DNA from 2 places in the Paenibacillus sp. 22594 genome. Region 1 is predicted to be linked to the other one. Evidence: riboswitches for the same ligand, from Rfam matches in the RefSeq annotation. Region 1 holds a riboswitch; the other holds the start of a gene.

Region 1 (15,817 bases):
GGATCGCAGGCAGCCAATTAATCGTAATCGCAGGCGGCCCCCACGGATTCAATGCTACCCACGCTAAAGAATTTAACCATGCATTATTGCAATTCTTGAACGGCTGATTATGAGGAAGAGCCACGCTTCACAGGAGGCGTGGCTCTTAAACTTTTGTGATAACGAATCGATGGCAGTGCTCTCGAAGATAGAACTCTTGATTATTGAATAAGAAAAGTGTAGGATGAGTCTATACCATTGGTTTAAATGTTTAAACATTTAAACTACATAAACGGGGAGGCACCAGCATGGGAAAGCAGGCATTGCAGATTTTTCGCGAAAGCCTTCCAATTCTTCAAGTATTAAGTGATCCGCACCGTCAGGATATTCTGCTCCATCTATCAGAGGACGGAAGGATGACGGTCAATGAAATTACCGGGAAGTTGTCCTTGTCGCGGCCGGCGGTTTCCCATCATCTGAAATTGCTCAAGAATGCGGGAGTCATCAAAGTCGAGCAAGTGGGGACCCAGCGATATTATGAGTTGTCCATGCAGGAATCGGTGGACTTGTTAAGAAGGCTTCTAGTTGCCTTAGAGCGGGATTGTCTCTAGACCTATTACATAGAAAGAGGAGAAGGAATATGAAGCAGTGGAACTCAGAGCGGGTAAATGAAATCCTGCAGGAGCATCGCGAGAAATTCCATAGCGGTTATACACGAAGCGTGGAGTTTCGTCTGGAGCAGCTGAAGAAGCTGTCGGACGCGATTAAACGGAACGAGCAGCCGTTACTGGCGGCGTTGTATCAGGACCTGCACAAAAGTGAATTTGAGGCTTATTCGACGGAGATTGGCTATACGCTGGACAGCATCCGCTACATAAGCAAGCATTTGAAGCGGTGGATGAAGCCGCAAAGGGTAAAAACACCGTTCTATCTTGCTGTATCTAAGAGTTACCAGTATAGAGAGCCTTACGGAACTGTTCTTATCATCGGCCCCTATAATTATCCGTTCCAGCTGCTGATTGAACCGCTGATCGGAGCCATTGCGGCAGGGAACAACGCGGTCTTAAAACCCTCCGAGAATACTCCTGCAGTTACTGCTGTCGTTAAGAAGCTGATCGGCGAAACTTTTGACGAGACATATATTAGGGTGATTGAAGGGGAGAAGGAGACCACCTCGGCGCTGATTCACGCTCCCTTTGACTACATCTTTTTTACGGGAAGCGTACCGGTCGGAAAGATCGTCATGAAAGCCGCTGCAAATAACCTTGTACCCGTCACGCTTGAGCTTGGGGGCAAAAGTCCGGCTATCGTTGAGCGGACAGCGAACCTCGACGTTGCGGCCAAACGGATTATTTGGGGGAAGATGATGAACGCGGGGCAGACATGCATTGCTCCGGACTATGTACTTGCCCATGAAGAGATTAGGGAGGAATTGATTGCCCGGATGAAGACGGTTGTGGCAGGCTTCTTCGGACCGGACGCCAGAGTAAGTCCGGATTATGGCCGAATCGTCAATGAACGCCAATTTGACCGCTTGGCCGCGATTCTGGAAGCGGAGCCGAATAGTGTGCTTTCGGGCGGGAAAACGCTCAGAGATGAGCTCTATATCGAGCCAACGCTGCTTGCCGCAACCTCTTGGTCGGACCCTGCGATGCAGGATGAACTCTTTGGACCGATTTTGCCCATTATGGGCTTCAGTCAAGTGGAGGAGGCGATAGAAATGGTGAACGCCCGTCCCAAACCGTTAGCACTGTACTTGTTTACCGGACAACGTCAGGTCGAGGAGAAAGTACTCTCACGCGTCTCCTTCGGCGGTGGGTGCGTGAACGATACGATCAGCCATGTTGCCAATCACCACCTGCCATTTGGGGGAGTAGGGAACGCCGGGATCGGCGCGTATCACGGGAAATACAGCTTCGAGCTGTTCTCCCATACCAAAAGCGTCCTGACCAAGAGCACGAAGCTGGATATCCCTTTCTTATTTCCGCCTTATGGCGACAAGGTTAAGTGGGTCAGAAAGATTATGCGTTAATACATGAGGAACGTCGATAAGGAGGAGAACAAGATGAATAACGTGCAATTTAAATCACTGAATGATGTGAAGAAAGAACTGCTGATCATGGAGGGGTATGATGTTATCCCAACCAAGCAGTGGCCGCTCTATGAGATTCTTGCCCATTGCGCACAGACCATCGAATATTCTATGACAGGTTATCCGCAGCTGAAGCCCAGGATTGTGAGAAAAACCATCGGCCGCATCGTGATCCGGAAATTTTTGAAGCAGGGTCATATGAAGCATGATTTAACGGCACATGTACCAGGTGCGGCCAAGCTTGAAAAGCAGGGAACCGTCAAAGAGGGAATCGGACTTCTCCTCAGGGCAATTGATGCCTTTCAAGCATATGAAGGGAAGTTAGCTCCCCACTTGATTTTCGGAGATCTGAGCAAGGAGGAGTATGACCGGTATTTCACCATGCACATTACAGATCATTTCTCAGAGGTGCAGTTCGCAAGCTAAGCTAAAGATTGATTGCCAAAGGGATATGGAAGTAATTGGTTTGAGACTTTTATCACTGATCGAACACTCACTTCGCAAGTAATATGTTAGAATATTAGAAACGCATGATACATTAACTTCATAATTCGCAAGCTATGATTGCTATGGATCACACTATAGCAGGAGCAGCTTCTGGAGAGACCGCGGGAATTCCGTGGCGCCGAAGGGTTCACAATCTCAGGCAAAAGGACAGAAGAGTACGGAATGTATTTGTCATGCTGATACCATCAGCAGGGCAGGTATTCTTTCATATTCTTATGACCCGGGAGATTGGATGACATCCAGTCTCTTTTTTTATTGGCATCAATGTATTGTATTCATAAGGGGGAACTAGGAATGGCACAAAAAGAATTAAAGAGAGAGCTGGCCAACCGGCATGTTCAACTGATCGCCATCGGAGGCACCATTGGCACAGGATTATTCCTGGGATCGGGCAAGGCGATTCAGCAGGCGGGACCCTCTATCATGATTACCTATCTAATGGTGGGTATCGCTGTATTTTTCGTAATGAGAGCGCTGGGAGAGCTTCTGTTGTCTAACGCGGGATACCAGTCATTTACGGATATTGCCGAAGACTATCTTGGCCCCCGGGCGGCGTTCATCACGGGTTGGACCTATTGGTTCTGCTGGATCATGACGGCTATGGCTGATGTGATTGCAGTAGGCGTATATGTGCAGTATTGGTTTGATATTCCGCATTGGGTACCTGCTGTCGTCTGCCTGATCATTTTGTTAGGACTCAATTTACTGACCGTCAAAAACTTCGGAGAACTCGAATTCTGGTTTGCTCTAATCAAGGTCATCACGATTCTTGCTTTAATCGGCATAGGTGTCATTTTCCTGATTATGGGGCTCAAGACGGATGCAGGATCGGTAACGGTCCGGAATCTTTGGGAACACGGAGGTGTGTTTCCGAACGGTGTAAAGGGTTTTTTATTTTCCTTCCAAATGGTTGTATTTGCATATGTCGGTGTGGAATTAGTCGGTGTATCGGCAGCGGAAACAGCAAATCCGGAGAAAAACATCCCGTCAGCGATCAACAAAATACCTCTACGGATTCTCTTCTTCTACGTTGGCGCGTTATTCGTCCTTCTGTGCATTAACCCATGGACGGAACTCAGTCCGGCACAAAGTCCTTTTGTGAAAACCTTTAGTTTGGTAGGGATTCCAATTGCCGCAGGGATAATCAATTTCGTCGTATTAACTTCAGCCGCTTCCGCATGCAACAGCGGGATGTTCTCTACAAGCCGGATTCTTTATAATTTGAGCCGGAAGGATCAAGCATCCGTTCATTTTGCTAAACTGAATAAAAATCATGTACCCGGGAACTCGTTATTCATATCTACGCTAGTCATATCTGGCGGTGCTCTTCTGAGTAAGCTCATTCCGGAGCAGGCTTTTGGAATCGTAACAACCATAAGTGCCATTTGTTTTATCTGGGTGTGGGGTGTTGTTCTCGTATGTCACATCAAGTATAAGAAGACCCGCCCGGAATTACATGTGAATTCCAAATTCAAAGCACCGTTAACGCCGGCGATTAATTATGTGGTCCTAGCTTTATTTGCTGCGATCCTCTTGATTATGCTGTTTGCTGAAGATACACGTCCGGCATTATTGTTTACGCCTCTATGGTTCATTCTGTTATTTGTTTTGTATTCGGTGAATAGCAGGAAAAGGGAACAGAGTAACAAAATAATCAGTGCAGAACCGACAAGCCATTAATCAAAGCAGCCCTCAATCCCACATTTCAGTGGTTTTGGGGGCTGCTTTGATTTAATATGGGGGACAGATAACCATTAACGGAGGTTCCCTGCATGTCTAAAACAATCGCAGACAAATTAAATTTACACAAATTCCAAAAGGTTGCCGTATTGTACAGACCCGAAGATGAGGATAGTTTATCGGGGTTAACAGCATATGATACTGAATTGACAGACAACTGTTATGATCTCATTTTTGCTTATGTGCTCAATATGGAAGTGCTTCAGGATCTCGTCAATAAAGTGATTGATCACAACTATTTAGATAAGGGAGGCTATTTGTACGCTGCTTACCCCAAAAAAGGAAATAAGGTCTATTCAACCTATATTCATAGGGACAGCCTTTTTGAAGGGGTAGGAGCGGATGAGGACGGATATATTGGGGCAAGCAGCCTGAAGTTTGCACGTATGGTGGGCTTAAACGATGTGTTTACCGTTGTTGGTTTCAAAGAGGAGACACGGAAGAAGAATGAGGCGTCTTCCAAGCCAAGTCAGCGAGTGGATGATTATACATCTATGATTCCTGCTGTGGAAAATGACTTGCAGGATAGTCCGGAGGCGCTGAAGTTATACCAATCGCTTACTCCCGGTTACCGGAAGGATTGGGCCCGTTATGTATATAGTGCCGTACAAGAAGGGACTAGAGCAAAGCGAAGAGCAGAAATGAAGAAAATTTTAGGTGAAGGTTATAAGAGCATCGACATTTACCGGAGAGAAAAGCAGTAAATATGTATGGGAGGAAGGTTTGGAATGATTACAATAGAATGTCCTATTGATGAAATTAAAGATATGATTACTGAATACTTACAGGGTTTATCCTCGCCGTTTGATTCTTTCCTGGAGGAGCATATTCTCGCTTCAACCTTCTACAAAATTGAGGATCATACTGGACAAGTTGGATATTATGCGATTCACAATGAACAACTGCTCACCCAATTCTATATCCGCCGTTCCTATCAGAAGCACGCACAACGCCTATTTAGCGAAACGCTTGAACGTCATCGGCCAGAGTCCCTTTTTGTTCCGACCTGTGATGAGCTATTTGTAAGCCTGGCACTGGATAAGGAGTTTGAAATCAACAAGCAAGCATACTTTTTCCAGGAAGGCCGAACCGATTTAATAGATTTAAATATTGTAAAGGATGAGGAGTTCCGGCCTGCTAGAGCAGAGGATCTACAACAAATAATAGAGGTCTGTGGGGACTTTCTGGATCAATATGAACAGAGGATCGCGGGCGGGGAGCTTTTCACTTACTATAGAGGGGCTTTACTAGTAGGAATCGGAGTGTTTGAACAGTCGAAAATGATGGATGGATTGGCGAGTATAGGGATGTACACTAATGAAGCCTACAGACAGCAAGGAATCGGGAGAAGCATCATATTACATTTAAGAAAATGGTGCAAAGAACAGGGGATTATCCCGGTGTGCGGATGCTGGTATTATAACCATGCCTCTAAGCGGACATTGGAAAGTGCGGGCATGGTGACGAAGACCAGACTACTGAATATAAAGACAACTCCCCATTAATGTGGAAGAAACCTCCATTCTAAAAAATTGGAGGCTGTTCTAGAGAGGGTCTGAATCCGTGAAATGGGGGTTACTATATGCCATTGTTTAATGAAAAAAACGAGTCTTGCCTTATTGAGATTTTAAAATTGCACATACCAGATGTCGAGGATTTACTGAATCCAGCAGCTGAGGAAGCAGAAATAAACCACGCAGAGAGCATGATGAATTGCAGATTTCCAGATGATTTCAGACAATTATACATGAAACATAATGGAGAGGGAGAGCAAGTATTTGGAGTCATGGCTGGCTTTAGCTGGATGGCCCTACAATCGGTAACGGCTAGCTGGAGAGGGCGTCAGAATTCAGGCTGTGATATTATTTCCGGCAAACCGGATGCAGTGCAAGAAGGGGAATATAGAAAGGGATGGGTCCCTTTTGCTGAAGATGGCGGAGGTTCGTTTCTAGTAATGGATCTGGAACCCGGAGTAAAGGGGAGTTATGGTCAAATCATTACATTAGACCGCAATTCGAATATTTCCTATGTTATTTCAGAGAGCTTGGGGCATTTCTTTGAATTTATCGAATCAGGCTTCAGCAATGGTGAAATCAACGCCATAGACGAGGAGGAAGTGATCCTTATTCACCGGAAGCAGGGACATCTGTTTGATGATATGCTGGCGTTGACTACAATGGAAGACGAAAAAAACAGCCTCATCCCTATAAGCGGATTTTGGGCAGAGTATTTTGAAGATGATCATGAAGGCGGTTATATTTCTGCCGAAACACTGAGCAAACAGAGAATGGTCTTTATTCGGCCGGATCTAGCGAGAAAACACGGAGCAGTATCCTTAGATATTTTAGCCCATATGCCTAACCTTAAGGAACTTATTATACATGCCGATGAAATTGCAAATTACGATGTACTCAAACAGTTATCTGGATTAACGAAGCTTGTAATAGGGGGGCAATCCTTTAAAGAGTCTGATTTGGAGTACCTAGTTTCTTTAGAGGAGTTAAGGGAACTAACCTTAGTAAGACTTTCATTAAGGGATGCACATAAACTGAGGGATGTAAAAAAATTAAAATACCTCTCACTAAGCAAAATAGACTCAATGGACTGTAAAGCAATAGGAGCCTTAGTAAACTTGACGGAATTAAGCTTAGAAGAACTGGAAGTTGGCGATTTGAGCTATATTTCAAACCTTAAGAAGTTAAAAAAACTGGAACTCAAAAAAGTGACAATACCTGACTTAGCGTTTTTAAAAGACTTAAGGAATCTAACAACATTTAAAACGGATCGCTGTGTAAAGGATGAATCGAAAAATACCGTTCTAGGAGAATTGCAGAAATTAGAGGAATTCACTTATCCGGTTGGAGATTTAACCCTATTCAAAAATTGTACGAGTCTTCGGGAAATTGGAGTAGATGCATCAAGATTTAGCGGCTTGGAGGAGATTTCCGGGTGTAGTATAACCGGTATCACTATATTTCAGGCAACATCAGAGGAACATGCAAACTCCGTAGTCGCTGAGTTCAATAAATATTTCAACCTTCAGTCATACGGATGGCAGGTGAATTGGTGATGAGCGAGGAACAGAAAGATAAAGCAGCAGGAGAAGTTCTATTTATTTCTCCAATGACAATGGAAGCAAGCAGCGGACTTACGATTCAGGATCTGATCTCTATGATTCAATCTGCTCGGTATTCTAAGGAAAGCGGAGCTTTTGAGACGGAACACTTTGATGCCCAAATGCTCTTGGATTCATTGAAACGAACCATCTTAAATGCCGAAGCATTATATATGGCGTACGATGTCCATACGAATTATCCATACATCGATGGTAATGACCTGGTATGGGTGTTCTCTGAGGAAGCATTCTCAGCCAATGCGGCGGATTATTACCTGCAGCAGCTCATTGAGCTGGAAATGAGAAAGATCAGCCGGGAGGAGATCCGCAGGATGCTCGCTGAGCTTCATCTCCTTGGCATCCGCAACCTTCTTATTGATAACGGGCAAAACACGATCGTGATCAGCAGAGACGATCTATTGCCGCCGCCCGATTGGAGCGGAACGCCGGAGATCAATATTCCCGTAAGCAATCCGGAGCTGCAGCATGCGATGCTTTGTTTTTTTCAGGCGATGTATTCCCGGCAGCAGTATGAAGGCAAAAATCAGTATCTTCAAGCGGCAGAAGCCCGGATGCTGGATGAACTCGTTCAGGCAAAGTTTTTGGTGCCGATGCAGCTTACGGAAGAACCGTCACCCCCTGATGAACAGGGCATGAAGACGGTGAAGCAAGGAACGTACATTCAATTTGCCTCCCTTGGCGTGGAGGGGGAAGAACCTTGGCTGCCGGTGTTCACAGATTGGCTTGAGTTTGAAAAAGGTTATGATAAAACGGTATGGGGCGGCAATTTCGCTACCTATGAGGATATTGTGTCCCTATCGGAGAACATGAGCGGAGCCGTCATTAATTTCCGGGGGATCGGTTTCCGGTTAGACGACAAGAACAAGCGGATGATCGCCGAATATAAGAGGTTGTAGAGGAACAAAGGACAAAGAACTGCTGAAAAAAAGAACCTTGGCTTTAAGCTGCTTCCGGTATTCTACCGGAGGCGGCTTTTTTATTTGTTGACGGTTGGATGAAAGTGGAATATAGTATCAAAAGATATAAAGTTTTAAATGATATAAAGTATCAAAATTATCGTGCTACATCATTTTGAAAGGAGAAAGGATAATGAATCTTCAAGAAAATCGTAGATGGTGGGTACTGAGTGCACTTGCCGTCGGTATACTTGCAGTGGGTCTGGACATGACCATTCTCAATCTGGCTTTACCTATTCTAGCTACGGAGTTGCACGCAACCAACCGGGAACTTCAATGGTTTGCCGATGCGTACAATCTTGTCTTTGCTGCGTTATTACTTCCTGCAGGACTACTAGGTGACCGTTTAGGCCGGAAAAAGATGCTTATCATCGGGCTGATTGTATTTGGAACGGCTTCGGTGGCATGCGCCTACTCAGACTCAGCAGGGGAGCTTATCGCTGCACGCGCTGTTCTTGGTCTTGGGGCTGCTCTATTGGTGCCGTTATCGATGGCGATTATTCCTATATTGTTCTCTGAAAAGGAACGTCCTAAGGCAATAGCAGTGTGGATGATGGCTAACGCATTCGGGATTCCACTGGGACCTATTGTTGGCGGATGGCTGCTGAGCAACTACAGGTGGGGGTCAGTGTTTCTTATTAATATTCCGCTTATTCTTATTGCACTGTTTGCAGTTTCCATATTATTGCCTGAATCCCGGGGTTCGGGAATTCAGAAGGTAGATCACATTGGTGTATTAGCCTCTAGCCTTGGACTAGTCGGTATAACCTACGGTGTTATTGAAGTAGGAGAGAAGGGATGGGGGAACCCAACAGCGTTAGCTACGATTGTTATTGGCATGCTGTTGTTGTTTGCTTTTATACTCTGGGAGAAGCGTATCCGTCATCCACTGTTTGATCTCTCGTTGTTCCGTTCGGCCAGCTTCACCTGGGGGACAATATTGGCTACGTTTGTTTCATTTATGATGTTCGGTGTGTTGTTTGTAACGCCTCAATTTTTTCAAGCCGTCGAAGGGGCCAATGCACAAAGTGCGGGTCTACGGTTACTGCCATTGGTAGGAGGTCTCTTAGTTGGATCGCAAATTTCTGACTGGCTTCAGTCACGGTTTGGTACAAGGATAACCATTGCACTTGGTTTCTTGGTACTTGGTATTGGTGTTGTTCTTGGTGCATATACCAGTTTGGGCAGCGGATACGGTTATACTTCGGTATGGATAACGGTTGTTGGTTTTGGAATTGGGTTTGCACTACCTGCAGCTATGGACGAGGCTATGTCTGTACTTTCTGCTGAACGGAGTGGTGTAGGCTCGGCACTCATTATGTCATTGCGCCAAGTCGGGGGTACAATGGGGGTGGCTATACTGGGTACCTTACTTAGCAAGGGTTATCGTGATAAACTGGATTTGGACGGATTGTCAAGTGACATTGCAGAAGTAGTTCAGCGAAACGTATCGGCAGGTACAACATATGCCCTCCAGATGGATTCAACAAATCTGCTTCATTCCGTTCGCTCAGCATTCGTTCACGGAATGGGAGTCACACTATGGATGTGTGGCGGTGTGGCGGCGCTTGGTATCGTATTAACTTTATCCTTCTTGAAAGTTCGTATAGATAGAAACGGAAATGCACCTTCGGATATGAAGTAATTAAAATGTTGGGGAGTGAACATCGTGTTATCGGATGAGCAACGAAGTAATGGATTGCGCGAACGTAAAAAAGCAAAGACTATGGCAACAGTTCAAAAGCACGCATTGCGGCTTTTTCGCGAGTTGGGCTATAAAGCTACCACTGTGGAGCAGATTGCGGAGGCAGCAGAAATTTCCTACAGCACCTTTTTTCGTTACTTCTCTACGAAAGAGGATGTATTGCTTATCGATAACTATGATCCTCTCTTTGTAGCTGCTTTTGAAGACCAGCCCTCTAATCTAAGTCCGCTCCAAGCAATACGTAACGCTATGCTTTCTGGAATTAAGGATATGTCCACAGATGAGCTAACTACGGTGCGTGAACGTAACGAGCTTATTATGAAGGTCCCGGAGCTGAGGGCTGCGAGTCTAAATAACATGACCCAAATGATGCAGTTGATCATGGAATTAATAGCTAAACGAGTAGGCCGTAACCCGGAAGACTTAGCGGTGCGCACTTTCGCCGGTGCAATTATTGGTGTCAATATCTCGGTGATGCTGTACTATGCAGAGAATCCTGATGCCGATTTTGCTACATTGTTAGATGAAGCTTTGAGCAAATTAGAGGAAGGCTTGCCATTGTGAAGCCTAAATAGCTATGCTCTAAGAAGTAAGAGCGTCCATCTAATTCATGATTAGTAAGGAAGAAATTGATGCAAAAAAAAGGCCATCCCGCAAAGGATGGCCTTAAACTTGCCCCTACAGCCTTCATGGGGAACAATCATTGTGATTCAGAATGTTGGCATGATAAGATTATAAGATCGTAAATTAATGAAGAAGGTGATTTAGATTTGAAGAAGCTGCAAAAGCAAATACCGCTGCTTTGGCTATTAACCATTCCGTTGATAGGCCTGCTGTACTCGCTGCAGAACCATCTGAGGCCAGTCGAGCATGTACTGGTGACAAAGATGGATCAAGCTACTCCGTTCATACCGGTCTTCTCTGTTTTTTATTTTGTATGGTATCCTTTTATATTTATTACGCTTATTTTGATTTTCCAAAAGCGAAGTTCAGCCTATTACCATACACTTGTTGCCGTTTGCATAGGTATACTGCTGTGCAATGTTGTTTTTCTTGTTTTCCCAACACATGTGCCGCGTCCTCAGCTCGGGGAGGGGTGGAATTTTTTTGTGCCTATCACTTACAGGTTCGATGAGCCCTATAATGCGTTCCCGAGTATTCATGTGCTTACTTGTTACCTAATGCAGCGAGGTTCAAGGGAGTTATCCAAGCCGGTCCGGCTGGCCGTCGTTGTTATGGGAGGTTTGATCATTTTGTCAACACTGTTCATCAAACAACATGTCATTGCAGACGCGGTCGCCGGTATCGTCTTAGGCGAAACAGTATTCCGGATATCAGGGCGTTACTTCAAAACAAGGCGGCAGCGTTTGCCTCATGAATCCGGCAGTGCGGCCATGTAATAATGATTAATTACACCCGCAATTAATCATTATTTAATAGTTGCATGTTACGATGAATTCGTGGTATCAGTTGAAATATAAATACACGCAGCAATCCTTGATTTCTCGTTAAAGGCGTATTGGCGTGCAGGATCAAGCGGGCCAGGTTGAATGAGATGTATTGGGAGGAAAAACGAGTGAAAATCTTAATAACAACGGATACATATTCTCCTATGATTAATGGAGTTGTCACCTCGGTAAACAATTTATATAAAGAATTGAAAAATGAGGGACACGACGTTCGAATATTGACGTTGTCGCATACGGGTCGCGAGGAGGTAGCCGGTGATGTGTATTACGTAAAGTCGATCCCGATTGGCGTGTATCCCGATGCCAGATTTAAGCTGCCCTTATATAATAAGCTCATTCATGCAATCATTAGATGGGGCCCTGAGATTATACATTCCCAAACCGAATTTTCGATGATGGCCGTGTCCAAACATATTTCAAATAAATTGAACATTCCACATGTGCATACCTATCACACCATGTATGAAAATTATTTGAATTATTTTCTGGGTGGAAAGATTATTACGGTAAATATATCGGCAAAAATAACCAGGAGAATGTTAAACAGCTTAGATGGTGTTATTGCTGCTACAGATAAAACGAAAAACAAACTTTTACACTATGGGGTCAGTAAGCCCATTTTTGACATACCCACTGGCATAGAGCTGCACAAATTCCAGCAAGCATTAAGTGAAGAAGATAAACAACAAATCATGCGGGAACTGCATATTCACCCGGACGATCGAATTATCGCCTATGTGGGGCGAATCGCGCTGGAGAAAAATATAAGTGAAATCTTAATGTTTTTACCTGAATTGGTCAAGAAGTCACCTAAAGTGAAGCTGCTGATTGTAGGCGGCGGGCCATATTTGAACACCTTGAAAGAACAAGTGGAAAATCAAAATTTAGTAAACAACGTTATTTTTTCAGGCATGATACATTCGGAAAATGTGTATAAGTACTATAAAATGGCTGAAATTTTTGTTAATGCTTCGACTAGTGAGACCCAGGGATTAACCTATTTAGAGGCATTAAGCTGTGGATGCCCTGTCGTTTGCAGATATGATCCTTGCATAGATGGTGTTATCGAACAAGGGAAGAATGGCTATTCTTATCTGAAAAAAGACGAATTTGTTGATTTTATAACTGAAATACTCAGTGACGCTGATTTAAGGAACCATATGAGCGAGGAAGCCATGAGGAAGGCGAATGAATATTCCAGCAGCGTTTTCGCGAATAAGGTTTTGGATAAATATTGGAGTATGATTTACGCCAATAAAGAGGCCCCCATTCCTTTGGGGAAGTTTGTATTTCCTAAAATGTTAAAGTTTAGAAGACATAAGTTATAGCTTGGCGAAATCCCCTTCACTGTAGACAACGCAAAGAAGCCAGCGGTTAAGCTGAGCTGACAAACGTCGCCTGCCGGGAGGGTTTTTTTGTGGGGAAAAGGCTGCAAACATGGTCAAATAGCAAAACGACCTTACTCCGGTATAATACCGGGGTTCGGTCGCAATCAGATCCTAATGGTGTTTCCTTACGTTCGGCAGCACTAACGTAAATATACTGCCTGCAGCTACAGTGATGTAGTAGGTTAATACTCGCCATACAAAGATGGCCGTTATTATCGTACCGGAATCAAAAAATATACTATAGATTAAATAGAATCCCCCTTCGGCACCTCCGGCAGCGCCGGGAAGCGGGATGATGGCCATAAAGTTAACTAAGAAAATTTGGGCACAAACCATTGTCCAAAGATCAGCCGAATGGAGACCAAAGCTCCTGTAAATGCAGTAGGGAATGCTAAAGAAAGCTGCATATTGCAGAAACGTGAAGATCGAGGCATACGTGCACATTTTTAGATGCTTCGTGATTAAGGAAGCGTTCTGATGGAACTGCGTCAATTCGGACTCGATTTTGTTAAATGCGGCATCTGTGTTTTTTACGAGCCTAACGACTTTTAATACTTTAAAAACAGCGGTAAGCAACCGTTTCGTTAGCTTGCTGTTAATGGAGAAGAAGATGGCAAAGACCATGATGAGAACGTGTATGGCGAGACCCAAAATGCATAGGTACGGAAAGTAATCGACCTTGGCGTTGAAATAACCGAATTTAAATAAAAAGGCTAAAATTAAGATCACGATATTAATCGTTTGATGAATGATAAATTTGATCATCAATATAGAACCGGCAATACCGGCAGGAATCCCGTTTTCCGTCATGGCATAGAGTTGTGCGGGGTTGCTTCCGGCTGAAAAGGGTGATACTGCGCCAAAAAATAGGCCGATCATCTCGAATTTAAGGGATTGTACCAATAGTTTTTTAATAGGATACAGCTTTTTAGTGATCGTATATAAGACAAGCGTTTCAAAGAGCCAAAACAGGAGTACCAAAGCAATGGACAATAAGATCCAGGAAATATCTAAGGTTTTAAGCTCTTCGATCATAGAGCTCAGACCCTTAGTGAAAAGAAAAAAGGACAAAAAGATACCAAACGTAAAGATGACAACGATAAAGTTGAATATTTTATTCCTCATGAGCGGTGCTCCTATATGTCGTTTTTAACGGGAAATACGATTATAAAACTGCTGCCACAATTCCAAAACATGACGTTCAGAATAAAATTCGTGACACTTCCGGGAGTTCTCGCACCAAGTATCGTAATCCTCGCCTCTATGCTGCATTGCAGTGATGATTGTGACGAAATCCGTGACGCTGTCACCTTGCAGATAATAATCAAATAGAATATTGCGGTATAGTTCCAAGCCCCTTAAGAGAACGGGTACCTTTAATGAAATTGCTTCAAGAATGGACATCGGAAATAGCTCGTTATAAGAAGGCAAAAACATTAGATCACAAATATTATAGATGTCATTCATTTCTTCTCTCGTAATAATGCCGATGAACTTAACGTTATCAGGCGGGTGATCAATGATTTTTTTTAGTTCTTTATAGCCTTCTGTAATGGAACCGAATGAAAAACCACCGGCCCAGATAAACTGGATATGCGGAAGACGTTTCGCAACCTCTACAAAATCTAATATCCCTTTTCTGGTTTGAACTTGACCGACTCCGAGGACAACAAACTTATCTAATGGAACCGAATACTTTTGTTTGATTGCAATAATCTTGTCCTCGGGATAGCGATAAAAACGTTCTTCGGAAACTACGTTCGGTATGTAAGTTACCTTCTTTTCATCAATGTTATAGGTTTTGAGAACGTCAATAAAATAGGGGTTCACTACGACGATATGGTCAACGGATCTATAGAACCTAATCATGTAGGCGTAAAATATTTTTTTAAAGAGAGGTGGCAGCTTCAAACTTTCCTCTATGGTTTCAGGCACAAAATGAACATAAGCAACCGTGGTGCCTTTCCGTTTGGCAAAGGGGATGCTGAGAAAAAATTTCAGGTCAATCGTGTGATAGTGATTGATATCGCCCGGAACAAACCTGTTGATTGTCACAGTGTAGTTGTCTTTAAGACCCTGTTCCACTAAATGGACTTGTTCGATATAAGCCGATAAAACGCCTTGAGCTTTAACCTTATGGGCTGAAGAAAGCATATTAATAGTTGGCATACTGTCCCCCTAATTATAGAATTGCCGATGGTTGCTATTTTCATGCACGGCCTATGATTACAAGTTTGATGGAAGAAGATTGGGTAGCAGTCCCAAAGATATGTTACACCAAAAACGATCTGGTTTGATAGTTATATTCACACCGCATATTCCGGCACATTCACCACTCACGGGAAAAATCCGATAAAAGAAAGGATGACAACTATTCAAGTTGCGGAAAAGGAGAATCTAAATGCCTGCTAAATTATTGAAAAATATCATCGTGTTTTGTTTGGTTTTCGTATTCTTACCGGCAACATCCATTTGGGCCGCCTCTGTTATTACGGACCCTGCATTGGCGAAAGCTATTCGAACGGAATTGAAGCTGCCGGCTAATAAAGAGGTGAAGGCGGCTGAATTGCAGAAGTTGAAGTCTTTGTATCCTATGGAGTCCAAGAATAAAATCGTCAGTTTGCAGGGACTTGAATATGCTGTTAACCTGCAGGACTTATTTCTGCCCGGCCAAAAAATAAAGAATATCACACCCCTCGGCAAGCTGAAAAAACTGACGTTCCTGGCTGTTGACGGGAATCAGATTACTGACCTTTCACCGCTTTCCGGGTTAAGTTCTATGCAAAAACTGGTTGTTGACGACAACAAGATCAAAAGTCTAATGCCGCTCAAGAATTTACATAAG
Region 2 (15,817 bases), on a different contig from region 1:
GGCGCGTGAGCAGGCCTTCCGCGAGCAGGAAGCCAAACTGGCTGCGCTCATGGGCGTCATCACCCAATATGTCAAAGACAACAATCTGGGTGACCAGATCTTTGTGGCGGATAAACCGCAAGGCATTGCGATTACGCTCAGCAACCGTTACTTGTTCGATGTCGGCAGAGCCGAGCTCAAAGCGCCAGCGCTCCCCGCGCTGCGACAGCTGTCAGGACTATTCCGCGGTATTGGAGCAACAATCAGTATCGAAGGCCATACTGATAATACGCCGGTGTCTGCCGGTTCCCGTTATAACGACAACTGGGAATTATCCGGCGCCCGTGCCCTCTCGGTGCTGCGCTTCTTTCTGGATCATGAGGGATTGAATCCGGGTACGTTTCAATATGCCGGATATGCAGACACCCGTCCAGCCGTGAGCAATTCCACCCCAGAAGGACGGCAGAAAAACCGGCGCGTGGAGATTACAGTGCTGCGGCAACTTCAGGAAGAGGAGTAACATTACCTTTCAGCTCAGAGTCAGCAGAAGACCAATGAATATACTTGTGCTGGTAAAGGAGACTGAAAGCGATGCAGGCCACTGAAGGAGCAACACCTGACCCCACCCGTTTTTTGAGGAATTTGCGGCTTTTCGTATCATTGATGGTTACCGCTTTTTTTCAAATTTTCTTCACCCCGCTGGCTGGTGCTGCCGTCGCAATCCTGATGTTATTCTCTCCACACTCCATTTTCTGGGGGAATAGTACTGAAGCATATAGCGCCAGTGATCTGTTATGGATGGGCGGGAATTTTCTGCTGGCCGGGGGGGCATTTGCCCTGCTCTGGCTCGGGTATTGGTGGATGCTGTATGGGCTGGCAGAAGACCGGCACATCCGTTTGTTCCCCTTACACGTCCTTTTCGCCTATTTCCCGCTTCTTTTTTTTCTGTACCAGATTGATCCTGGATATGATCCTATGGCGATGATCGTGGGCAATGCCGGGGAGTCGACCTTTATGGTATGCATGGCTATGACTCTTGCGTTACTGTTCCCCTTATACTCGTTTGGCGTGTACTATTTCGTGCTAAGGCCTGCGGGACGGCCACGGAAGCGTTACCGTTTCACCCTGCTGTGCATGGTGTTCGCGGTTATTGCGATCGCCCTGCTTCCTGTGTTATGGCACATCGCACCGCAGCTGTATCCAGGGCTTCTCGAATTCCCCAATTAGTGGCAGATTCCAATGTATAAGTGCAAAAAAATCACAAAAAGACAGACCTCACACATTAGTAACACGAAATTCGATGTGAAGGCCTGTCTTTATTTTATATGCAGAAAACTAGTGTCCGTAAGGTGTTCTATTCTTCAATCAACTTGCCGTAAGCTGCCGCATCCAACAGTCCGGACGCCACTTCGGCAAACTCCCCAGTGATTTCCAGTTCAAAAATCCATCCGCCGCTGTAAGGCTCATCGTTAATCAGCTCCGGGCTGACTTCGAGTGCATCGTTGATTTTGGTCACTGTTCCCGATACCGGAGAATAGAGCTCAGATACCGTCTTGACGGATTCGATGCTACCCACGCTGTCGCCAGCCGAGATGGCTGCACCCACTTCAGGAAACTCCACGAATACGATATCGCCGAGCAGATGCTGGGCATGATCCGTAATTCCGACACGTACTATGCGCCCTTCACCCTGCTGTGCCCATTCATGCTCTTCGCTGTACAACAGGTTGTCTAGCACTTCACTCATTCTTAAGCCGCCTCTTTTCCAAATTTGGAGTTGTAAAATTAGTTATAGACTAAGTTATTGCGCCGCTCAATGTCAATATAACTGACAGGAAAATAAAATTTGTCATCTTTTTGACGTTTTTTTGTTGACATCGGAGTTGTATACCCGCTTTAATGGAGTCAGTAGAAAACAATACGGTTTGCGAATGATGGCATAGGGAGAGACTGTCTCCGAGAAGACAGCGCCGAAGGAGTAAGCCCGGGAGGGTGAATCTCTCAGGCAAAAGGACCTTTGCCGGACGCATCTCTGGAGAGCTATCTGAAACCTGCCCGGCAGGGATTCGGATCACCAACGGGGAAACCTGCGCGCTGGTCAGCAGGGTAACTCTCAGGTACAAAGGACAGAGCGAAAGGCTTATATGCGGGTTGTGCATATTCGTCTTTTGCCTGTCCTTTTTCGCATGTAATCAGACAAGGGAGTGAGCCGATGGATGCTTTGAAAAGAACACCTTTTTACGACCTTTACTCCGCCTATGCGGAGTCCAGATGTATTGATTTCGGCGGCTGGGAGCTGCCGGTGCAATTCACAGGAATCGTGAAGGAGCATGAGGCGGTCCGCCGGCAGGCCGGACTGTTCGATGTATCGCATATGGGCGAATTCATCGTCACCGGCAACGGCTCGGAAGCCTTTCTGCAACAGATGACCACGAATGACGTCAGCCGTCTTCAGGATGGTGGTGCGCAGTACACCCTGATGCTCTACCCAAGCGGTGGTGTAGTCGATGATCTTCTGGTCTACCGACTGGGCGAAGAGCGTTACATGCTGGTCGTCAATGCCTCCAATATCGACAAGGACTTCCAGTGGTTGCAGGAGCATCTCACAGATGAATTCAGCGGTGTGACGCTGAACAATGTCTCCGATGAGACGCTGCTGCTCGCACTGCAAGGCCCTCTGGCTGAGACGATTCTGGCTGAAGTTACCTCAGCTCCCCTTGCGGAGCTTGCACCGTTCCATTTCATCGAGCGCGCTGTAGTCTGCGGCGTAGAGGTTCTGCTCTCCCGGACCGGATATACCGGTGAGGACGGTTTTGAACTGTACGCGCCACTGGATACGGCAGCTGTGCTGTGGAACGGCCTGCTTGCGGCAGGCGCTCCGCACGGTCTGACTCCCGCCGGACTCGGTGCACGCGATACGCTTCGTTTCGAAGCGAAGCTGCCGCTGTACGGCCAAGAGCTGTCGGCGGACATTACACCGCTGGAAGCGGGAGTCCAGTTCTTCGTGAAGCTGGACAAAGTCAGCTTCATCGGCAAGAACGCACTGGTGAAGCAGAAGGAAGCCGGACTGCCCCGCCGCCTCGTGGGCCTTGAAATGATTGACCGCGGGATTCCGCGCTCGCATTATCCGGTCTATGCGGATGGTGTAAAGATCGGTGAGGTCACCACAGGCACACAGTCGCCAACGCTGAAACGCAATTTGGGTCTGGCCCTGCTGGACGCCGCCTATTCGGAGCTTGGAACAGAGGTATACGTGGAGATCCGCGGCAAACAGCTTAAGGCGGCCGTGGTCAAAGCGCCATTCTATAAAAAGAGCCAAGGAGTGAAGCCGCAATGAAGCACCGTTATCTGCCGATGACTGAGCAAGACCGCAAGGAGATGATGGAGGCTGTAGGGATTCAGTCCGTGGAGGAGCTGTTCGCCGACATCCCGCAAGCTGTCCGTTATCAGGGAACGATGCCGATGTCAGAAGCACTTGATGAATACGCGCTGCTGCGCCATATGAAAGAGCTGTCCGACCGCAATGCCAGCTTCGACACCCATGCCAGCTTCCTCGGTGCAGGGCTCTATGACCATCATATCCCCGTTGTCATTAACCATGTGATTTCCCGCTCGGAATTCTATACCGCCTATACCCCTTACCAGCCGGAGATCAGCCAAGGCGAGCTGCAGGCGATCTTCGAATTCCAGTCCTATATCTGCGAGCTGACCGGCATGAAAGTAGCAAATGCCAGCATGTACGACGGCGCGACCGCCTTCTCGGAAGCTGCGGTGCTTGCCGCCGGTGCGACAAAACGCAAAAAGCTGATCGTCTCCCGCACCGTTCACCCCGAAGTACGCCAGGTACTGCGTACCTCAGCGGGTGCATGGGGGCTGGATGTTGTGGAGATTGACTACACAAACGGAGTAACGGATCAGGCCAAGCTAGCCGCCGCAATTGACGGCGACACAGCAGCCGTGCTGGTACAGTCACCGAACTTCTTCGGCGCCATTGAGGACCTTGGTGCGATGGAGCCGCTGATCCATGCCGTGAAAGGCCTGCTCGTGGTCAGTGCCAATCCGCTGGCACTGGGCATTCTCGAAACGCCGGGCAAGCTTGGGGCCGACATTGTAGTCGGTGACGCCCAGCCGCTTGGCATCCCGGCTTCACTCGGTGGTCCAACCTGCGGCTTCTTCGCCGTAGCCGAACCCCTCATGCGCCGCATGCCGGGCCGGATCGTCGGCCAGACAGTTGACCGTAACGGCAAACGCGGTTTCGTACTGACACTGCAGGCACGCGAACAGCATATCCGCCGCGAAAAGGCGACTTCCAACATTTGCTCCAACCAGGCGCTCCTCGCGTTATGCGCTTCCGTCTACCTGTCCGTCATGGGCAAAGAAGGCATGCGCGAGGTTGGGGAGCTCAACATCCGCAAGAGCCATTATGCAGCCGGCAAGCTTGGCGAATTAACCGGCGCAGCCCCAGCGTTCACGGCACCATTCTTCAATGAATTTGTTCTGAAACTGCCGGAAGGCTCCTGCGTCAGCGAGATCAATTCCAGACTATTGAAGGAAGGCTACCTCGGCGGCTATGATCTGGGCCGGGATTATCCTGAATTGAACGGACATATGCTGGTTGCCGTCACCGAGAAAAGAAGCAAAACGGAAATTGACCAATTCAAAGTGGCACTGGAGGGCTGTATATGAAACCGGAACAAAGTCTGATCTTTGAGCTTAGCCGTCCCGGCCGCACGGCCTATTCCCTGCCCGTGTGCGATGTTCCGCAGGAAGAGAGCATCGATGCCCTGATTCCCGCCGGACTGCTGAGAAGCGAGCCTGTAGTCTTGCCGGAAGTATCGGAAGTGGATGTCATCCGCCACTATACCGCCCTGTCCCGCCGCAACTTTGGTGTGGACAACGGCTTTTATCCGCTCGGCTCCTGTACGATGAAATACAATCCGAAGATTAACGAAGACGTCGCCCGTTTCCCGGGTCTGGCCAAGATTCACCCTTACCAGCCGGAAGAGAGCATTCAGGGTGCACTTGAACTGATGCATACTCTTCAAAAGGATCTGGCCGCCCTGACCGGCATGGATGCCGTGTCTCTGCAGCCAGCCGCCGGTGCCCATGGTGAATGGACCGGCCTGATGATGATCCGCGCCTATCATGAGAGCCGCGGCGAAACCCGCTCCAAGGTCATCGTGCCCGATTCCTCGCACGGCACCAACCCGGCCAGCGCCTCTGCAGCCGGACTGGAAACCGTAACAATCCCTTCCAATGACAAAGGAATGGTTGACCTTGAAGCCCTGAAAGCGGCTGTCGGCAGCGACACCGCCGCCCTGATGCTGACCAACCCCAGTACACTCGGATTGTTCGAAACGCAGATCATTGAAATCGCTCAGATCGTACACGAAGCAGGCGGCCTGCTCTATTACGACGGAGCGAACTCCAATGCGATTATGGGTATTGCCCGCCCAGGCGACATGGGCTTCGACGTGGTGCATTTGAATCTGCACAAAACGATGAGCACCCCGCACGGTGGCGGCGGTCCGGGAGCCGGACCGGTCGGCGTGAAGGCGAAGCTGATTCCGTTCCTGCCACAGCCGACGGTGATCCAAAACGAAGACAGCAGTTACTCGTTGAGCTACGGCGGTCCGGAATCCATCGGACGCGTCAAAGCCTTTTACGGCAACTTCGGCATCCTGGTCCGTGCGTATGCTTATATCCGCACCTACGGACCGGACGGTCTGCGCGAGGTTTCCGAGAACGCCGTGCTGAACGCCAACTATATGATGCACCGGCTCGCGCCGTATTTTGAAATCCCGTATCCAGGCATCTGCAAGCATGAATTTGTCATGTCCGGCCGAAACCTTAAGCAGTACGGGGTGCGCACACTGGATGTGGCTAAGCGGCTTCTCGACTTCGGCTACCACCCGCCAACTGTGTATTTCCCGCTGACGGTAGAGGAATGCATGATGATCGAGCCAACCGAAACCGAAAGCAAGGAAACGCTCGACGGATTCATCGAAACGATGATCCAGATCGTCAAGGAAGCCCAGGAAACACCGGAAATCGTGATTAATGCTCCGCATACTACGGAGATCAGCCGTCTCGACGAAACACAGGCTGCGCGGAAACCGGTATTGAATTGTTCCTGCGGCTAAAGCTGCGCTCTAGCAAACTCTGTGAACGCAAGGCGGCTAATCCCGAAGTCATTCCTGGCTTCGCAGATTAGCCGCTTTTTTACGTTCATATAAGCTTTTTGGCAAAATGGGAGCGGTCATTTACATTCATTTTGATATAAATGCTCTTCACTACATTCCGTACAGAGCCCTCACTGATCCCCAGCGCGCTCGAGATATGCAGCGCACTTTTGTCCGCCAGCCACAGCGCAGCTACTTCCTTCTCTCTCGCAGTCAGCCTATATTCGCCAAACACCGTGTCCCGTCTGAACTTTTGTAGGCTTTCATTATTAACCATCCGTTTATACGCCACATTATCAGCCAATTGCTGCACGAACGGAATCGCAAAATCTATCTGCTGCTTGGAATCAAAAGAAATATCCACATAGCCATGCGTACCACCGTCCAGAATCAAAGGTGCGCATACACAATTCCAGCTCTGGAAAGCAGCGTCTGTATGCTCCTCTCCCCGCACTACCCCTATAAGGTTCATCTCCATAGCCAGCGAGACTGCATTCAGGCCCGAATACCGTTTGGAGAGATTGATGCCCGCACTCATACCTGCACGGTCCATGTTCTCCTGAAGGCTTCGTGAAGAGCAGATCAGATCGAGAATCCAACCCTCTTCATCCGCCAGAAACACAACATAAGGAATCGGAATGAACTGGCTGATCGCCACCATCTCTGCCCGCATGGAAGAAACCATGGCTTCACTATATATCGCTTTGTTCTCTTTCACGCAAGAGACCCCTGGAGACTGCAACGGACTATATGTATTAGATGAATTACTAGAGTGAAAAGACGCAGCTTGATCTGCTGGAAGATCATCCGGCGAACACCACATTTTCATCTTGGAATTGAAGGTAGTCAACACAAACGCCTCCTCGGTTATTGTCATTAATTAACTCAGAACGATTGTGAATATATTCACTAATAATAAATCTATATTTGCTATAGCAATATTTCCTATTTCTATTATAAACTCACAAGACAGCATGGCCTAGAATAGCAGTAAATATATCATAGGATATTTAAGAGACAATTGACAGGGGCCATTCTTACGAATGAACGTTGAAAAATATTCTCTCTTTCATATTCATCTATTCCCTTCAAAAAAAGCAGCCTAAATGAGCGATCCAGAGGTATACGAAAAATATTAAAGCGGCTAACCCGGGTCTGTAATCCAGCCTGCGGCTAGCCTTTTTTTCATCATTCGTCATAATCTTATAAATTTTTTTACCGTCCGACCTAAACCGATAGTTTTCGACATCAGCCCGGTGCTATATTTGTTTATACGTCTTTGGAAGTTAGGAATGAAGGAGGTCTATACTTGAGTATTATTGAAGCCCGCGGGCTGTCCAAATCGTTCATGCAGGCGGTGAAAGAGCCAGGCCTGGCGGGAGCCGTCAAGCATCTGTTCATCCCAAAGCATATCGAGAAGATTGCGGTGCAGCCGCTGAATCTGAGTGTGGAAGCCGGCGAGACGGTGGCCTATGTGGGGCCGAACGGTGCAGGTAAATCCACCACGATCAAAATGCTGACCGGCATCCTCATGCCCTCTGCAGGCAGCATTTCTGTAAACGGTATCAATCCTTATAAGAAAAGAATGGAAAATGCCGCGCAGATCGGAGCCGTGTTCGGACAACGTACGCAGCTGTGGTGGGATATTCCGATTGTCGAATCCTTTTCGCTGCTGAAGGATATCTATCAGATCCCGGAGCCTGTCTATAAGGCAAATCTGGATCAGTTCACGGAGATGCTGGGCATGGATGAGTTCATCCATCTGTCTGCGCGCAAGCTCTCTCTGGGTCAACGCATGCGTGCGGACCTGGCAGCCGCCTTATTACATAACCCGCCGATTCTCTATCTGGATGAACCCACGATTGGACTGGACGTTTCCGTGAAGCAAAAAATCCGCGAGTTTATCAAAAAAATCAATCAGGAGCAGCAAACGACCGTCATGCTCACCACCCACGATCTCGGCGACATTGAGGATCTGTGCAAACGGCTGATTATCATCGACCACGGCTCCATCATCTATGACGGGAGTCTTAGCGAGGTCAAATCCCGTTTTGCCAGAAACCGTGTGATTTTCTTCCAAGTGGGCGCGCCGATGCCGGAGCTGTACAAGCTGCTCTCACAAACGCCCGGAATGAAGCTGGACCGGCAAAATGAACAAGAATTCTCCGTCTCCTTCGACCGCTATGAATATACGGCCAGTGAAGTGGTCAGCCGGGTGATGAAGCATGGCGAAGTGATTGACTTCCGCATGGAGGATGCCAACATTGAGCAGGTGATCAAAGCAGTGTACGACGGAAACCTGGACCTTAATCAAAAAGGGGAATGAGGAGGTGTGACGGCAGCCATGCCCGTAGTCAAGCTCAAGAAGTACCGCAGTATTGCCAACCGGTCCTTGCAAAATGTTCTATCCTACCGTTTCTCCTACGTCGTCACTTTTTTGTCCAATGCGATCAATCTGCTGGCGGTCTATTTTTTGTGGGCAGGCATTTATGGAGGCCGCGAGATAGTGGGCGGATACACCTGGGATCAGATGAAAACCTATCTGCTAGTCACTTTCCTGGCCAACTCTGTGCTCTCCTGGTATTCGGAAACCGCGATTTCCGGAAAAATCCTCGATGGCAGCGTTGCCGTAGACTTGCTGAAGCCCATTGATTTTCAAACGGCCCGTTTCTCCGAAACGCTGGGCACAAGCCTGCTGGAAGGCGGCATAAGTACGATTATTCTGGTGATTTTCTCCTTCTTCATTTCCGGCCTGGCCCTCCCCCATTCTGCGCTCGTCTATGTGCTGTTCGCGCTCAGTCTGCTGGGGGCCATTGCGGTAAAATTCGGCGTGGTGTATCTGGCAGCCTTGCTGTGCTTTTGGTCCACCGGCTCCATGGGCATTGTCTGGACCCGGATTGCTCTTACCAATCTGCTGTCCGGGGCTTTGGTGCCTCTGGCCTTTTTCCCCGGCTGGCTGGAAAAGACTGCATTGCTGCTACCGTTTCAGAGTATTATCCACACGCCGACTATGATTTTTCTGGAGCAGGCCGGAACCTTGGAGAGTCTGAAGCTGATCGGCATTCAATGCTTCTGGGGAGCAGCGCTCTGGGTCGCCGGGAAGTTCATGTGGAACTGGGCGGTCCGCCAGGTGACTATTCATGGAGGTTAGGCGGAAGGAGGAGAACCAATGACGTTGTCACGAATGTTCTATCTATATAAAAGACTCTATATTCAGCAGCTAAAAGCTATCCTGGAATACAACAAGGACTTTTACATCTTAATGTGTTCTGCCGCTCTGACCCAGGTACTTGGGTTTGTGTTCCTGTGGGTGATCTATGACCGGATTCCCGATATTAACGGCTGGCAATTCTGGGAGGTTACTTTCATGTATGCGATGATCTTTCTGACGGAAGGCATTGGCTCTTTATTCTTTGAGGGCACTTGGCGTTTGGGAAGATTGGTCAATCAAGGCGAACTGGACCGTTATCTGCTGCGGCCGGTGCCTGTTGTGCTTCAGGTCTTCTGTACGGGGATCGGCATTAATGGCCTTGGCAATCTGCTCATCGGCGGAGTGATTATCTGGCAATCGCTGGTTCACAGCCATATTCAGTGGAGCTTGGCCAAAGTGGTTATCCTTATTCTGCTGCTTTTGACTGCGGTTATCATTCGTGTATCGATCAATCTGGCCGGAAACTCGGCGGCCTTCTGGATTCGCAATGCCGGGAACGCCTTTCCGCTGATGGTGCATAATTTGGCCGATTTGGCCAAGTATCCGGTCACTCTGTTTCCGCAAGCGGTACGGGTATTTATTTCTACCGTGCTGCCATATGCCTTCATCAGCTTCTATCCGGCGACTTACATTTTCGGCAAAAGCGGGTGGACCGGCTGGTGGATGCTGGCTCCAGTTGTGGCAGCGGGCAGTGTGGCAGCAGCTTATGGCATCTTCCGGTACGGGCTTTCGAAATATGAGAGCACCGGTAACTAGGGGCCTCCAAGGAGACCCGCCGCCTCTTCGGCAGACATTCCGGATTCCCCCGCATCATTTCATATCGCCCATGCGAATATATGCCAAAGAGCAGTGCGGAAATCCCGCACTGCTCTTTGTATAGCTTCCTTCTTGGATAAGGTGCATTTGCTAACCTGCCAGACTTATTTATGCCGCAGTTGCAGCCTTTTGCTTCTTCCGTTCCTTTGCTGATTTGCGGAAGTACAGCAGCTCGTAGATGGCCGGTACCACTACTAGCGTCAGCAGAGTTGCTGCAATCAAGCCGCCGATAACGACGATGGCCAGACTCTGCGAGACGATGCTACCCTGCTCGGTATGACCGAACAGCAGCGGAAGCATGGCACATACGGTTGCGATAGCTGTCATTAGTATCGGACGCATCCGTGTTCCGGCTGCTTCAATGATGGCCTCGCGCACAGTCATATGCTCTTCATTCTGCTTAATCCGGTCGATCAGCACAATCGCATTCGTGACGACGATACCGATCAGCATCAAAGCTCCGAACAAGGCGGTGAAGTCAGGGGTCACACCGGAAATAATCAAGGCAACAACGGCTCCGATGGCCGCGAGCGGCAGGGAGAACATAATAGCCAGCGGTGCTCGCAGGGTCTTGAACGTCAAGACCATGATCAGATACACCAGACCGATGGAGATCAGTGCCGTCATGCCAAGATCGCTGAAGTCTCCGGCCTGATCCGCCGAAGCACCGCCTGCGAACAGTGTTACTCCTTCGGGGAGTGTAATACTGTCCGTTTGTTTTTTGATATCCGCTCCAATAGCCGACACTTTCTTCGGATCGACCTCAGCTGTAATGCGCACATAGGGCTTACCGTCTTTATGGTAGAGCATGGCTGGTTGATCCGTGACCTCAAGGGTAGCCAATTTCGAGAGCGCCTGCGGCCCTTCGGCGGTCATGATCGTAATATTTTGCAAATCCTGCTGCGACTTCGGCTGCAGCACAGGCTCCAATACCACTCCGGCAGGGGAACCATCCAGCTCCATTTGTCCCATCGGCACCGGATTCAGCATCGCCGACAGCTGCATGGAAATTTCCTGCGCATTTGCTGCAGTCGGATTCACCTTGAACGCGAACACCGGCTTGGTATCCTCCATGTTGCTGGTGACCTTTTGTACGCCATCTACCGTTTTTACTTTGGCAGCTACGGACTGGGCGACTGCAGTAATGGATGCCAGATCGTCTCCAACGATATCGACATACTCGCTGGTCGAGCCTCCACCAATCATGCTGGACTCATTTGCAGTCAGGGTTGCTCCCGCATAGGACTTCTGCAGGCCCCGGATATGGTCCAGGAACACCTGCGCATCCGCATCCTTCTTCATCATCACAGTGTAATCCACCTGGGTCAGTGATTTCACTGCGCCCCATTGTGCCGAGTCTGCGCTATTGCCGGTCATCATGATCACGGTCTCCGTCTGCGGCTGCTTCATCAGTTCCGCTTCCAGCTGTTTGCCCTTCTCCAGCACTTCCTTCACTGGGACATCATTCGGATAGACCAATTGTATGGTTACATTGCTGGCATCGGATGCATCCAGCGCCCCCTTGGGCATAGTAACATAAGCGGCAACGGAACCCACCAGCAGCACCAGACCGAGAGTCAGGGTAATCCATTTGTGGCGCAGGTTCCATTCGAGAAAACGGCCAAAACCTCTCGACGGCTTGTGCTCCTTCAGGGAAGAGCTGCGCAGCAGCCAGGAGCTTAACAGTGGAACTACTGTCAGAGCCACTACCAGTGAAGTAAGCAGGGAATAGGTTACAGTCAGTGCGAACGGCAGCAGGAAGGCTTGCAGGGTTCCGTTCAGCAGACCCATGGGCAGGAATACAGCAACCGTAGCTATAGTCGATGTAGTGATTGCCCTTGCGACCTCGCGGGTAGCGCTGATAATCATGTCCATGGAGAACGGCTCTTTCTGCATCCTGCGGTGAATATTCTCAATGACGACAATACTGTCATCTACCAGCCGCCCGACGGCGACAGCCACACCACCCAGCGTCACAATGTTCAAGGTAATGCCGGAAACGTCCAGTAAGTACAGAGTAACCGCCAGCGACAGCGGAATGGATACCGCCGTGATCAAGGTAGCGCGCACATTGCGCAGGAAGATCAGAATGACAATCGTCGCAAATAATGCACCGAGCAGCACTTCACGCATCATACTGTTGACAGAGGTGACAACCATATCCGCGGTGCTGAAAATGACGGCGACCTCAGCATTTTTGTTCGATTGGGTCAGGTCTTTCGCAACCTCGCGCACCTTGTCGCCCACATCGACTGCATTGGCATTCGCTTCCTTGGTAATGATGGCGAATAATACATCCTTCCCGTTCGAGCGGCTGACACTTTCCTGGTCGGTCACCGCTTGAACAGCAGCTATATCCTGCAGGGTTACACCTGAGGCGACCGGCAGCTTTTTCAGTGTGTCAATGCTGTCTATGGAGGAAACCACATTTACATTCCCCGTCTGTCCGCCAAGGGTCTGCTCCCCAATCGAAGCCGATACGCTGCGTCCCTGAAGCAGTCCCAACACCTGGGATGTGGCAACGCCCTTTGCAGCCATCGCCTTTGGATCAAGCTTCACATGGACCTGCGGAGCCGTTTTTCCGTATAGGGCTACGTTCGCTACCCCATCGATTTTTTGCAGTTCAGGAATGATCTTATCTTCAGCAAGCTTCAGATTGTCCTTGGTCATCCCTTCGTCGAAGGACATCGTAAGCTCAGAGATCGGAATCATTGAGGTGTTCAGCTGTACAACGAACGGGTCCATGACGCCTTCCGGGAAATGCAATGCGCGGACAGCCTTTTCAACCTCCTGCGCCGCATCCTTCATATTGGTTTTGCCGTCAAAGTAAATATCCACCTTCGCGTAGCCATCGCCGGAAGTAGACATCTGCTCGGTTTTGCCCTTCACGACTGAGGTTGCCGCCTCAATCGGCTTTGTCACATTCATCTCCATGGAATGCGCATCCTGGCCTGGCCCAAGCGCCGTAACGGTAACCTGAGGATTATCGGCCTCCGGCATAAACTCCATGGGCAGCGAGGTATAGCTGAGTATCCCCACCACCAGCGCCATGACAACCAGGAGGCCTACCGCCCCCTTATTGCCGAACGACCACTTTGTTAACCATGTCATTTCTCTTATCCCCTTCCACATCTGTATGAATTGGTTTCTGTGTGCCTGATCCTTATGTATTGCTGTCTTAGCTAAGTGTAGAGCCTGCAGGTGATCTCCAAAACCTCCCGGCGAAGGGTTTCTCTCTCAGTCTCAAGGCGGAGTTCTCCCCTCCCGGAGTCAGACAAAAAAGCCCCCCTTCCTTCGAAGGAGAGCGCATTTCCCGCGTATAGTTCATATACAGAAAAGATAGCCTTACTCCAGATAAAACACTTCACGCAGCGGAACCATCGGGTTTTCCTCATTGAAATCAAAGGAGCCTTCGACCATCTTCGACGTAATGGCGTTCCATCTGTTGCAGGCATCACTCTGGGCTATGTAGGCAAAAGCCGCTTCTGCATCCTTGCATTCAAAGCAATAGAAAAACTGATTGCCATTCTGAAAAATTGAATAATTCGTAATTCCGGCTTTAGAATGCTCCTCCAGGATTTCCGGCCAGGGATTCAGGTGCATCTGCACATACTCCTCCAAGCACTCCTCTTTCACCCGCCAGGTCCAAGCCAATTTGTTGCTGCCCATGATCTCAGCCTCCTACACATTTTGTGAACGTACCAGATTCCATTCGTAAGCATAAACTTAGTTCTATGAAGTATTACTTCCTGACTGTTCTTCGTAATACAGCTTGCGTCGGAAGCTTCTCTTACTTTGGATCACGTCTACTTCGTAACTGCCAATAATATGGTACCGCTTACATATTTTTTATGCAACACATTTCTGGTGAGCTCTGCAAGTACTATTACATGACTGGCTTCATTTGCATTACAATAACTACGAAGAAGGGGATTAGCGGTATGAACAGTAACAGGTTGCAAAAGACAAAGAATAGAGGGAGAACCGGCCATGCCATTGATGACTATCAACGCTGATAAAAATAACAAATATATTTCAGCAGTAAAAGAGCTTTATCATAGTTCTTTCCCCAAAATAGAACAAATACCATTCAGAAATATTTTAAAATTATGCGAGAAAGATAAGGCTGCTTTGCTGATATTTACGGATAATAATGAGTTTGTCGGATTCACTCTTTTAATTCACTATCAAGATATAATTTTCATACTATATTTCGCGATAAATAATCAAATTCGTGGAAAAGGGTATGGTGGAAGAGCGTTACAAATAATAAGGGAAACCTATATTAACAAACGTATTATTCTAAATATTGAAACCACAAAACAAAATGGGCAAAATCAAGAACAACGCATGAAAAGGAAGTTATTCTATCTAAATAACGGTTATACAGAAGCAGGACTTTCCGTTGAAGATAAAGGCGAAACCTATGATATGCTGATTTCAGGTGGGACCATAGAGAAAGAAGAATATCGTAAACTATTAATATTCACGATGGGAAAGTTTCTCTTTTGGTTTATGGAGCCGAAAGTAGTCCTCAATCCATGATTCAAAGAAATCAGCCTGCCGCTCCGGTGAATGGCCGGATACAGCAGGCTGATCTATTATACCTTAGGCATCAAATACTGGCCTACGCACTGATTCCCGTCTCGTTCGGACGGAGAATGGCTGAGCCAATCGCCAGCAGAACCGCGGCCATAAGGCCCAGGATGGCAAACGGCAGCCACAGCTCATTCCAGCCGCCGCCGGTTGCGGCGATATCCACTGCCTGGATCGCCCATTTCTGCGGCATGAAGTTGGCTGCTTTTTGCATATAGTCCGGCATCACTGAGAGTGGCCAGAAGCAGCCGCCCAACATGCAGGTCGGTGTAAGAATAAGCGCGTTCAGCATGCCTGCGTTGCGCGGATTGCGGACCAGTCCCGCAACGGTGCTGGCAATACCCATGGATACGAGCATAAATGCGGCAAGCACCATGAAATACAGATATGCGGGAACCTCATAGTCATAGCGCAGCACCCATTTTCCCAGGATCAGCACAACCACAATCTGGATGACTCCGACCATAAAGCTGCCCAGGAAGTTCCCCAGTGCAATCTCATAAGAACGGACCGGTGCGCTGAACATCCGCATCATGGTCCGGCCCCTGCGGTCATCCATAATCAGGGATACTGTGCTCGTCACCAAACCCATGAGGAACATTAAGGTCATCCCTGTAATGACTCCGAGGGTTTCCCGGGGATACAGGTCATAATCCGTACGTATACTTCCCACATGATGCTGCCCGGCCTGCTTCAGAATTGCACCAAGCCCGGCTTCAGCATCCCCCGTTCCTCCGCTGACCGCATGTACGGTTTGTGCGGTCTGGAGCATTTCATTTGCGATCGTATTCACTTTCATTTTGAACATGATCGAGGTTTCTGTCGTTCTAAGCTCATAGATATTCAGCTGCGGCTGCTCTCCATGTGCAAGCTGTGCGGTATACTCTGCCGGAATCCATATTCCCACACCACCCTCCTGACCGATAACGCCCTCTTTGAGCGCTGCCTCATCCCTTCGCGGAACAAGCTTATAGTCCCCGGTATTCTCCAGTTCGGCAAGCAAATGCTGCCCTGCTGCTCCTGTATCCATATT

Evidence for each region. A riboswitch is a leader RNA that binds a small molecule or an ion and turns the genes downstream of it on or off. The one in region 1 is predicted to bind glycine.
Region 2: another riboswitch for glycine. It lies ahead of gcvT (glycine cleavage system aminomethyltransferase GcvT); the one in region 1 lies ahead of ACTJKB_RS16070 (amino acid permease).

What each region holds. Positions count from the first base shown of each region.
Region 1 is NZ_JBQENA010000004.1:416,706-432,522, reverse strand. It holds gene ACTJKB_RS16090 (alpha/beta fold hydrolase) at 1-107, shown strand, start outside; gene ACTJKB_RS16085 (ArsR/SmtB family transcription factor) at 288-590, shown strand; gene ACTJKB_RS16080 (aldehyde dehydrogenase) at 620-2,011, shown strand; gene ACTJKB_RS16075 (DUF1569 domain-containing protein) at 2,045-2,497, shown strand; glycine riboswitch at 2,659-2,739, shown strand; gene ACTJKB_RS16070 (amino acid permease) at 2,873-4,258, shown strand; gene ACTJKB_RS16065 (YdeI/OmpD-associated family protein) at 4,351-5,022, shown strand; gene ACTJKB_RS16060 (GNAT family N-acetyltransferase) at 5,047-5,823, shown strand; gene ACTJKB_RS16055 (SMI1/KNR4 family protein) at 5,901-7,388, shown strand; gene ACTJKB_RS16050 (SseB family protein) at 7,388-8,350, shown strand; gene ACTJKB_RS16045 (MFS transporter) at 8,544-10,055, shown strand; gene ACTJKB_RS16040 (acyl-CoA-like ligand-binding transcription factor) at 10,080-10,679, shown strand; gene ACTJKB_RS16035 (phosphatase PAP2 family protein) at 10,886-11,515, shown strand; gene ACTJKB_RS16030 (glycosyltransferase family 4 protein) at 11,692-12,912, shown strand; gene ACTJKB_RS16025 (lysylphosphatidylglycerol synthase transmembrane domain-containing protein) at 13,084-14,097, opposite strand; gene ACTJKB_RS16020 (glycosyltransferase family 4 protein) at 14,122-15,141, opposite strand; gene ACTJKB_RS16015 (leucine-rich repeat domain-containing protein) at 15,374-15,817, shown strand, end outside.
Region 2 is NZ_JBQENA010000003.1:56,103-71,919, forward strand. It holds gene ACTJKB_RS11065 (flagellar motor protein MotB) at 1-499, shown strand, start outside; gene ACTJKB_RS11070 (hypothetical protein) at 571-1,206, shown strand; gene gcvH (glycine cleavage system protein GcvH) at 1,334-1,726, opposite strand; glycine riboswitch at 1,911-2,006, shown strand; gene gcvT (glycine cleavage system aminomethyltransferase GcvT) at 2,192-3,316, shown strand; gene gcvPA (aminomethyl-transferring glycine dehydrogenase subunit GcvPA) at 3,313-4,665, shown strand; gene gcvPB (aminomethyl-transferring glycine dehydrogenase subunit GcvPB) at 4,662-6,122, shown strand; gene ACTJKB_RS11095 (LuxR C-terminal-related transcriptional regulator) at 6,208-6,879, opposite strand; gene ACTJKB_RS11100 (ABC transporter ATP-binding protein) at 7,471-8,487, shown strand; gene ACTJKB_RS11105 (ABC transporter permease) at 8,506-9,312, shown strand; gene ACTJKB_RS11110 (ABC transporter permease) at 9,331-10,128, shown strand; gene ACTJKB_RS11115 (efflux RND transporter permease subunit) at 10,297-13,299, opposite strand; gene ACTJKB_RS11120 (L-rhamnose mutarotase) at 13,534-13,857, opposite strand; gene ACTJKB_RS11125 (GNAT family N-acetyltransferase) at 14,179-14,733, shown strand; gene ACTJKB_RS11130 (ABC transporter permease) at 14,816-15,817, opposite strand, start outside.